Regions from separate parts of the Klebsiella sp. SYXHC3 genome, predicted to be linked through region 2. Evidence: predicted binding sites of a transcription regulator. Region 2 holds the regulator's gene; each other region holds the start of a gene.

Region 1 (3,277 bases), on a different contig from region 2:
GATTCGCTGAACTGTCCACCATGGTGAAGACGAAAAATTACCCGGCGCAAGCGAGCATTATTTTGCTGGTAATTCCTGCGGGGATATTTTATGCGGTTCGTCACAAAATCTGCTAAACTGCGCCCCTTCATGGCATTGTGGTTTTTGCCATCTCTATCGCAATAATCTCCCTGAAAACTACGCCCTTAAACGGGCCGGGGCGGTTCGGAGTTGTTATGTCTTTTGATTCCCTTGGCCTGAATCCCGATATCCTGCGCGCCGTCGCCGAGCAGGGCTACGTTGAGCCGACCCCTATCCAGCAGCAGGCGATCCCGGCAGTACTGCAGGGCCGCGATCTGATGGCCAGCGCCCAGACCGGGACCGGCAAGACCGCCGGTTTTACGCTGCCGCTGCTGCAGCGCCTGACCCAGGAGCAGCCGCACGCGAAGGGGCGCCGTCCGGTGCGCGCCCTGATCCTGACGCCGACCCGCGAACTGGCGGCGCAGGTGGGTGAGAATGTCCGCGACTACAGCAAATATCTGAATATCCGCTCGCTGGTGGTTTTCGGCGGCGTGAGCATCAACCCGCAGATGATGAAGCTGCGCGGCGGCGTCGATATCCTCGTCGCCACCCCAGGCCGTCTGCTGGATCTTGAACATCAGAACGCGGTCAGCCTGGATAAAGTCGAAGTGCTGGTACTGGATGAAGCCGACCGCATGCTGGATATGGGCTTTATCCACGACATCCGCCGCGTGCTGGCTAAACTGCCGCCGCGTCGTCAAAACCTGCTGTTCTCCGCCACCTTCTCTGATGAGATCAAGGCGCTGGCGGAAAAACTGCTGCATAACCCGCTGGAAGTCGAAGTGGCGCGCCGCAACACCGCCTCTGAGCAGATCACCCAGCACGTTCACTTTGTGGATAAGAAACGTAAGCGTGAACTGCTCTCGCAGCTGATTGGCGAAGGCAATTGGCAGCAGGTGCTGGTCTTTACCCGTACCAAGCACGGTGCCAACCATCTGGCGGAGCAGCTGAATAAAGACGGTATCCGTAGCGCCGCCATCCACGGCAATAAGAGCCAGGGGGCGCGTACCCGCGCGCTGGCTGACTTTAAATCCGGCGGCATTCGTGTGCTGGTCGCCACCGACATCGCCGCGCGCGGGCTCGATATCGAAGAGCTGCCGCACGTGGTCAACTATGAGCTGCCAAACGTGCCGGAAGATTACGTGCACCGGATTGGCCGTACCGGACGCGCGGCGGCGACCGGCGAAGCGTTGTCGCTGGTCTGCGTGGACGAGCATAAGCTGCTGCGTGATATCGAACGCCTGCTGAAAAAAGAGATCCCGCGTATTGCTGTTGCCGGTTACGAGCCGGATCCGTCGATTAAAGCGGAGCCGATTCAAAATGGTCGTCAGCAGCGTGGCGGCGGTGGCCGCGGTCAGGGGCAAGGACGCGGTGGTCAGAGCCAGGGCCGTAGCCAGCAGGCGCCGCGCCGTCAGGATGGCGAAGCGCCGAAAGCGCGTACCCAGGACGGTAAACCACCGCGTCGCCGTCGCCCGCGTAAACCTGCCGGCGAATAATATGCTGCTGCCTGGGACGATAAAGCGCCCAGGCATCATCACGGCCCGTCTCTCCGCGTGCGCGGCGGCGGGCCGTTTTTTTTACCGTTCATTGCGTTTTTATCGAGCGCGATTCCACCCTCTACAGAAAGCAATACCTCCTGGCCGGCAAAAATGGCACAATAGTGGCTGTTTATACAGTATTCAGGTTTTCTCATGGCTTTGACCGCTGCGCTTAAAGCGCAAATCGCCGCCTGGTATAAGGCGCTTCAGGAACAGATCCCGGACTTTATCCCCCGAGCCCCGCAGCGGCAGATGATCGCCGATGTGGCGAAAACGCTCGCCGGGGAAGAGGGGCGGCATCTGGCTATCGAAGCGCCGACCGGCGTCGGCAAAACGCTGTCATATCTGATCCCCGGCATCGCCATTGCCCGTGAGGAACAAAAAACGCTGGTGGTCAGTACCGCCAACGTCGCGCTGCAGGATCAAATCTACAGTAAAGACCTGCCGCTGCTGCGCAAGATTATTCCCGACCTGCGCTTTACCGCCGCCTTTGGCCGTGGCCGCTACGTTTGTCCGCGTAATCTGGCGGCGCTGGCCAGTACCGAGGCGACGCAGCAGGATCTGCTGGCGTTCCTCGATGACGATCTGACGCCAAAAAACCAGGCCGAACAAAAGCTCTGCGCGACGCTGAAAACCGATCTCGACGGCTATAAATGGGACGGCCTGCGCGATCATACCGACAAGCCCATTGATGACGCCCTGTGGGGGCGGCTAAGCACCGATAAAGCCAGCTGTCTTAACCGCAACTGCCACTACTACCGCGAATGCCCATTCTTCGTCGCCCGGCGCGAAATCCAGGAAGCGGAAGTGGTGGTGGCCAACCATGCGTTGGTGATGGCGGCCATGGAGAGCGAAGCGGTGCTGCCAGAGCCGAAAAACCTGCTGCTGGTGCTCGACGAAGGCCACCATCTGCCGGACGTCGCCCGCGACGCCTTAGAGATGAGCGCGGAGATAACCGCGCCCTGGTACCGGCTGCAGCTGGATCTGTTCAGCAAATTGGTGGCGACCTGCATGGAGCAGTTCCGTCCGAAGACCACGCCGCCGTTGGCCAATCCGGAACGGTTAAATGAACACTGCGAAGAGCTATATGAGCTTATCGCCTCGCTCAATAATATTCTCAATCTCTATATGCCTGCCGCCCAGGAGGCGGAGCATCGCTTCCCGATGGGCGAACTGCCGCAGGAAGTGATGGAGATTTGCCAGCGGCTGGCCAAGCTCACCGAAATGCTACGCGGGTTGGCGGAGCTGTTTCTCAACGATCTCAGCGAAAAGACCGGCAGCCACGACGTGGTGCGTCTGCATCGTATCCTGCTGCAGATGAACCGGGCCCTTGGCATGTTCGAAAGTCAGAGCAAGCTGTGGCGGCTGGCCTCAATGGCGCAGTCTTCCGGCGCGCCGGTGACCAAATGGGCCACCCGCGAGATTCGCGATGGCCAGATCCATGTCTGGTTCCACTGCGTGGGAATCCGCGTCAGCGATCAGCTCGAACGCCTGCTGTGGCGCAGCGTGCCGCATATTGTCGTCACCTCGGCGACGCTGCGTTCGTTGAATAGCTTCTCGCGCCTGCAGGAGATGAGCGGTCTGAAAGAGAAAGCGGGCGATCGTTTCGTGGCGCTGGACTCGCCGTTCAATCACGTAGAGCAGGGAAAAATCATTATTCCGCAAATGCGCTATGAGCC
Region 2 (3,277 bases):
TGACCGACACCGGTACCATTTGCACGTCGAGGTCGGGATGGTTACGGTGCAGATCCAGGTAGTCGTGGAACAGCTTGATGGACTCTTCTTTCGGCGTGTAGTAGGTAAACACGCGCGGGCCGCCGTGGATGAAAACGTAGCGCGGCAGCAGTGTGCCGTCGATTTCCAGCGGTTCAAAAGGGTCGGGTAAATCATGCGCCAGGCACTGGGCGCGCAGGGTCAGCAGGTCCGCCTTGGAGTTATAAGGCAAGACGTACATTATCGGACGCGAGGTATCGAGCCCTAATTCCTGAGCAGGTTCTGCCGGAATAGACTTGCTTTTTACCAGCACCCGTAATGGTAAATTCAGTAATTTATAGTAAATTCGTTGCCAGCCGGACATAAACGATGTGAAGCCTCTGGTTAATCATGCAAATGCGCGGCAAGAATAACAGAAAGCGTACAAAATTTCCGTTGTCACACGGCAAACACGTACACTCAGCGACGTCATTTACATTAAAAGGTTCTTTTTGATGGCCAATAATACCACTGGGTTAACCAGAATCATTAAAGCAGCAGGTTATTCCTGGAAAGGTTTCCGCGCGGCATGGGTTAATGAAGCCGCTTTCCGTCAGGAAGGCGTCGCCGCTATTGTGGCCGTGGCGATAGCCTGCTGGCTGGATGTCGATGTCATTACGCGAGTCCTGCTCATTGGCTCGGTCCTGTTAGTGATGATAGTCGAAATTCTTAACAGCGCGATTGAAGCGGTGGTTGATCGTATCGGGCCTGAGCATCATGAGCTTTCCGGGCGCGCAAAGGATATGGGGTCGGCAGCGGTGCTGCTGGCGATAATCATCGCGCTGATCACCTGGGCCATGCTGCTGTGGTCGCATTACCGCTAAGTCTTGTCGGCAACGCTCGCAAAACGGAAAGAATCTCCTGATTTTTATATGATATGTGGTTCCAAAATCACCATTAGCTGTATATACTCACAGCATAACTGTATATACACCCAGGGGGCGGAATGAAAGCGTTAACGACCAGGCAGCAAGAGGTGTTTGATCTCATCCGGGATCACATCAGCCAAACGGGCATGCCGCCGACGCGTGCGGAAATTGCTCAGCGCTTGGGGTTCCGTTCCCCAAATGCGGCGGAAGAACACCTGAAAGCGCTGGCGCGTAAAGGCGCGATTGAAATCGTCTCCGGCGCTTCCCGCGGCATTCGTCTGCTGACGGAAGAAGAACATGGTCTGCCGCTGATTGGCCGCGTTGCCGCCGGCGAGCCGCTGCTGGCGCAGCAGCATATTGAAGGTCACTACCAGGTTGATCCGGCGATGTTTAAACCGAATGCCGACTTCCTGCTGCGCGTAAGCGGGATGTCGATGAAAGACATCGGTATCCTCGACGGCGATCTGCTGGCGGTGCATAAAACTCAGGACGTGCGTAACGGCCAGGTGGTTGTCGCGCGTATCGATGAAGAAGTGACCGTTAAGCGTCTGAAAAAGCAGGGCAACATCGTTGAACTGCTGCCGGAAAACAGTGAGTTTTCTCCAATCGTCGTCGATCTGCGCCAGCAGAGCTTCACCATTGAAGGTCTGGCCGTCGGCGTGATCCGTAACGGTGAGTGGCTGTAACTCCCGTCTTAACGCAGCGTCATCATGATGCATGACGCTGCGATGTTCCTCCTCTGTCTGGTCCCTCTTCATGCTGCTCAACGCCGCCGATAAAGCACTGTGGCGCCTCGCGCTACCAATGATTTTCTCCAATATCACCGTTCCGCTGCTTGGGTTGGTCGATACCGCCGTTGTCGGCCATCTCGATAGTCCCGTCTATCTTGGCGGCGTCGCCGTCGGCGCGACGGCGACCAGTTTCCTCTTTATGCTGCTGCTGTTCCTGCGAATGAGCACCACTGGCTTAACCGCTCAGGCCTATGGCGCCAAAGATCCGCAGCGCCTGGCGCGCGCGCTGGTGCAACCGCTGATCCTGGCGCTGGCCGCCGGGCTGCTCATCGTTCTGTTCCGCATGCCGCTTATTGACCTCGCGCTGCATATCGTCGGCGGGAGCGAGGCGGTACTGGAACAGGCCAGGCGGTTCCTGGAAATCCGCTGGCTCAGCGCCCCGGCGTCGTTGGCCAACCTGGTGCTGTTAGGGTGGCTGCTTGGCGTGCAGTACGCTCGCGCCCCGGTCATCCTGCTGGTGGTCGGCAACTTGCTGAATATCGTGCTCGATCTGTGGCTGGTGATGGGGTTGCATATGAACGTGCAGGGGGCGGCGCTGGCGACGGCGCTGTCGGAATACGCCACCTTTATCATCGGCCTGCTGATGGCGAAACGGGTGCTGGCGCTGCGTGGCGTGACGTTTGCCATGTTGAAGGAGGCGTGGCGCGGCAATATGCGGCGCCTGCTGGCGCTTAACCGCGACATCATGCTGCGCTCGCTGCTGCTGCAGCTCTGCTTTGGCGCCATCACCGTCTTCGGCGCCCGTCTTGGCAGCGACGTGGTGGCGGTCAATGCGGTACTGATGACCATGCTGACCTTTACCGCATACGCGCTGGACGGTTTTGCCTATGCCGTCGAAGCGCATTCCGGGCAAGCCTACGGCGCGCGTGACGGTAGCCAACTGCTGGAAGTCTGGCGCGCTGCCTGTCGGCAGTCGGGAATGGTAGCGCTGTCGTTCGCGTTAATCTACAGCGTGGCCGGTGAGCATATCATCGCGCTATTGACCTCTATCCCATCATTGCAGCAGCTGGCAGACCGCTATCTGTTCTGGCAGATGATCCTACCGGTGATTGGCGTTTGGTGTTATCTGCTGGATGGCATGTTTATCGGCGCGACGCGCGGCGCGGAGATGCGTAATAGCATGGCGGTAGCCGCTGCGGGGTTTGCGGTGACGTTGCTCTCTGTGCCTATGCTCGGCAATCACGGCCTGTGGCTGGCGCTGGCCGTGTTCCTGGCTTTGCGTGGGCTTTCGCTGGCGCTCATCTGGCGCCGCCACTGGCAGCGTGGCACCTGGTTTAACTCACCCTCCTGAATGTAAAAAGCCCGGCTCAGCGTAGCGCGAGCCGGGAAAATCCCCCCAGCGTTTTCAATCGACCTGATGGTTAAAAATTCCGAATAACGAATCGGTGCCAGCATTGTCATCTATAGTTATTACCATGTCCGGAACAAAACGGGCTGTTAACCCACCGAATGATGAGGACGTAATGATGAATAAAGACGAAATCAGCGGTAACTGGAAACAGTTGAAAGGTAAAGCCAAGGAACAGTGGGGTAAGCTGACCGATGACGATATGACGGTCA
Region 3 (3,277 bases), on a different contig from region 2:
GCGGGATTCATCAACCTGCGCCCAGGCGGCAATTTGCGCGGGAGAATAATCCCGGCTGGCGGTCTCTTTAACCGCACGCAAAAAAATGGCGCACAGCGCCGGAAAATCATCTTCTAAATACGCCCTGATCGTTAACATCGTTATAGTCCAAGTACCAGTTGTCGTTCAAGCTGTGGGTCGAGCAGAGTTACGTGTAACCCCACCAGCCGCACGCCGCGGCTGCCCCGACGCTCAAGCCAGGCGTTGCGCGCGGTCGCGATTAAATCCTCTTTGTTTAACCGCGGCCAGACGTGCTCCTGAGTAGTGAGCTGGAAATCGTTAAACTTCAGTTTGATGCCCTGACGCGCGATCAGTAGATCCGGTTTTACCTTCGCCAGACGGCGTTCCAGCTCGGGATAGAGATTTTCGATAATCGCTTCGCAGTCTGACCACTCATGAATATCTTCCGCCAGAGTGCGCTCGACGCCGACCGATTTACGCTGACGATCGTTATGGATTTCGCGCTCGTCAATGCCGTGGCTGCGCTCCCACAGGATACGGCCAAACTTACCAAAACGTTTAAGCAGCATCGCCAGATCGCTGTTTTGCACGTCGCCACAGGTACGCAGCCCCATATTTTCCAGCTTCGCCGCCGACACCTTCCCGACGCCGGGAATTTTCGCCAGCGGCAGAGACCGCACAAACTCCGCCACCTGATGCGGGGCAATGACGAACTGGCCATTCGGCTTGTTCATATCTGAGGCAATTTTCGCGAGGAATTTTACCGGCGCCACGCCCGCAGAAGCGGTGAGATTCAGTTCACGCTCGATGGTCTGGCGGATCTCCTGGGCCATCAGCGTGGCAGAGCCGTGGCAGTGTACGCTGTCGCTCACGTCAAGGTAGGCTTCATCCAGCGACAGCGGCTCGATTAACGAGGTATAGCGGGAGAAAATTTCGCGGATGTGGTTCGAGGCTTCTTTGTAGGCATCAAAGCGCCCCGGCAGCAGCGTGAGGTGCGGACACAGTTTAAGCGCCGTCGCCGTCGGCATCGCGCTGCGCACGCCAAACTTACGCGCAGGATAGTTCGCGGTACTAATCACGCCACGTTGTACCCGACTGCCGCCGATTGCAATGGGGATATCGCGCAACGCCGGGTTGTCACGCATTTCCACCGCTGCGAAGAAGCAGTCCATATCGACATGGATAATTTTACGCATCGCCTTGCCCAACACTGTATACCCATACAGCATAGCAAAACTACACGCAAATTTTATTCTTTTTTTAATTCAACCGCCAAAAAAGCTGTTACAACATAAAAGTGAAACAAATAACCTTTATTTTCATACATTTAAATAATGAATCAGGAAGATACAATCATGAAGAAAATACTCACGGTACTCTGTCTGCTGGCGACCGGCAGCGTTTTCGCCAATCCGCAGCTGATTGCCCACCGCGGCGGTACCGGCGATGCGCCGGAAAACACCCTACCGGCCATCAAACTGGCGCTGGAAAATCACGCACAGGCCATCTGGATTACGGTACAGCTAAGCCGCGATGGCGTACCGGTGCTCTATCGCTCAAGCGATCTCTCCGCCCTGACCAACGCCGAGGGCAAGGTCTCAAGCTTAACCGCCGCCGAGCTGGCAAAAGTCGATGCCGGCTGGAAATGGGGCGATGACAGCCATCCGTGGCGCGGCAAGCAGGCCACGATCCCGACCTTACAAAGCGTGCTGCAGCAGTGGCCGCAGACCTTCTTCTACATCGATATAAAATCACCGGATGCCGAACCGGCGGTGATGGGCGAACGCCTGCTGGAGGTGTTAAAAAATACCCATAGCCTCGACCGGGTACGGGTTTATTCCACCGAAGACCGCTATATCGCCGCTCTGCCGCAACCGATCCCCCGCTTTGTTAGCCGCAGCGAAACCCGAACCAGGCTTGCAAACGTTTCGCTCAGCCACCAGTGCCAGCAAGACAGCCAGCGCGATGGCGATAAGTGGTACGGGCTGGAACTAAAGCGCAAGGTGGAGGTAGTCGAGAAGTTTACCCTTGGTGAAGGCGTTTCTCCGGCGACGCTCACCTGGGATAAAGAGGCGATGGATTGCTTCCGCTCGCAGGGCCAGGCCCACATCATTTTCTTCGGCATCAATAGCGCGGAAGATTATCGAACGGCGAAAGAATTAGGCGCCGACGGCGTGATGGTGGATTCTCCGGCGCAGGCGAAAAACTGGCAGTAAGATAAAAAAGGCCGCGAAAGCGGCCTGAAAAACGCAAGCGTAGCGCCGTCGGCGCATTAGAGAATGCGCTGCTGCTGGCGCTGCGCCTCGCGGGCGAGACGTTTCTTACGCGCATCGCACGGTTCCGGACAGTCGCAGACTTTCTCCAGCCCCAGCGAGGAGATCCCGCCGCAACTGCCTTGAATACTCTTACGCTTCACCAGGTAGCCCAGGGACATGCCGAGGATCACCAGCGCAAAAATCACAAAGGTCGCGACAAATACCGTCCACATCATCAGCCTCCAAAGTCGTCGAGCATGATGTTCTCATCTTCGACGCCCAGATCTTTGAGCATTTTAATCACCGCGGCGTTCATCACCGGCGGCCCGCACATATAGAACTCGCAATCTTCCGGCGCCGGATGGTCGCGCAGATAGTTTTCATACAGAACATTATGGATAAAGCCCGTATGCCCGGTCCAGTTATCTTCCGGCAGCGGATCGGAGAGCGCGACGTGGAAGGTAAAATTGGGGTTTTCGCGCGCCAGCTGTTCAAACTCATCGTCATAGAACATTTCGCGCAGCGAACGCGCGCCGTACCAGAAGCTGATTTTACGCGTGCTGTGCAGGCGCTTAAGCTGGTCAAAGATGTGTGAACGCATCGGCGCCATGCCCGCTCCGCCGCCGATAAACACCATCTCGGCGTCGGTCTCTTTGGCAAAGAACTCGCCAAACGGCCCGGAAATCGTCACCTTATCGCCAGGCTTCAGCGACCAGATATAGGACGACATAATCCCCGGCGGCGCATCCGGAACCTTCGGCGGCGGCGTGGCGATACGCACGTTGAGCATAATGATGCCCTCCTCTTCCGGGTAGTTAGCCATCGAGTAGGCGCGCAGGGTCGGCTCTTTCACCTCAGAGACATAGCGGAACAGGTTGAACTTATCCCAGTCTGAGCGATATTCATCGGGAATATCAAAGTCGGCATAGGCCACTTTATGCGACGGGCATTCGATCTGAATATAACCGCCGGCGCGGAACGGCACCGCTTCACCATCCGGCACCCGTAATTTGAGCTCTTTA

The links. Region 2 encodes LexA, which represses DNA repair genes until DNA is damaged. Its sites were predicted from a motif close to TNCTGTATGTACATACAGNA; they were not measured.
Region 1: a site for LexA is predicted at 1,719-1,738, ahead of dinG (ATP-dependent DNA helicase DinG). Genes of this name have one in related genera too.
Region 3: a site for LexA is predicted at 1,209-1,228, ahead of dinB (DNA polymerase IV). Genes of this name have one in related genera too.

What each region holds. Positions count from the first base shown of each region.
Region 1 is NZ_JBXUNG010000006.1:58,883-62,159, forward strand. It holds gene rhlE (ATP-dependent RNA helicase RhlE) at 216-1,556, shown strand; gene dinG (ATP-dependent DNA helicase DinG) at 1,752-3,277, shown strand, end outside.
Region 2 is NZ_JBXUNG010000009.1:36,588-39,864, forward strand. It holds gene plsB (glycerol-3-phosphate 1-O-acyltransferase PlsB) at 1-382, opposite strand, end outside; gene AC2CGP_RS19380 (diacylglycerol kinase) at 513-881, shown strand; gene lexA (transcriptional repressor LexA) at 1,004-1,612, shown strand; gene dinF (MATE family efflux transporter DinF) at 1,683-3,008, shown strand; gene AC2CGP_RS19395 (CsbD family protein) at 3,184-3,277, shown strand, end outside.
Region 3 is NZ_JBXUNG010000003.1:22,877-26,153, reverse strand. It holds gene AC2CGP_RS09635 (GNAT family N-acetyltransferase) at 1-138, opposite strand, end outside; gene dinB (DNA polymerase IV) at 141-1,196, opposite strand; gene AC2CGP_RS09625 (glycerophosphodiester phosphodiesterase family protein) at 1,356-2,216, shown strand; gene nqrM ((Na+)-NQR maturation NqrM) at 2,273-2,488, opposite strand; gene nqrF (NADH:ubiquinone reductase (Na(+)-transporting) subunit F) at 2,491-3,277, opposite strand, start outside.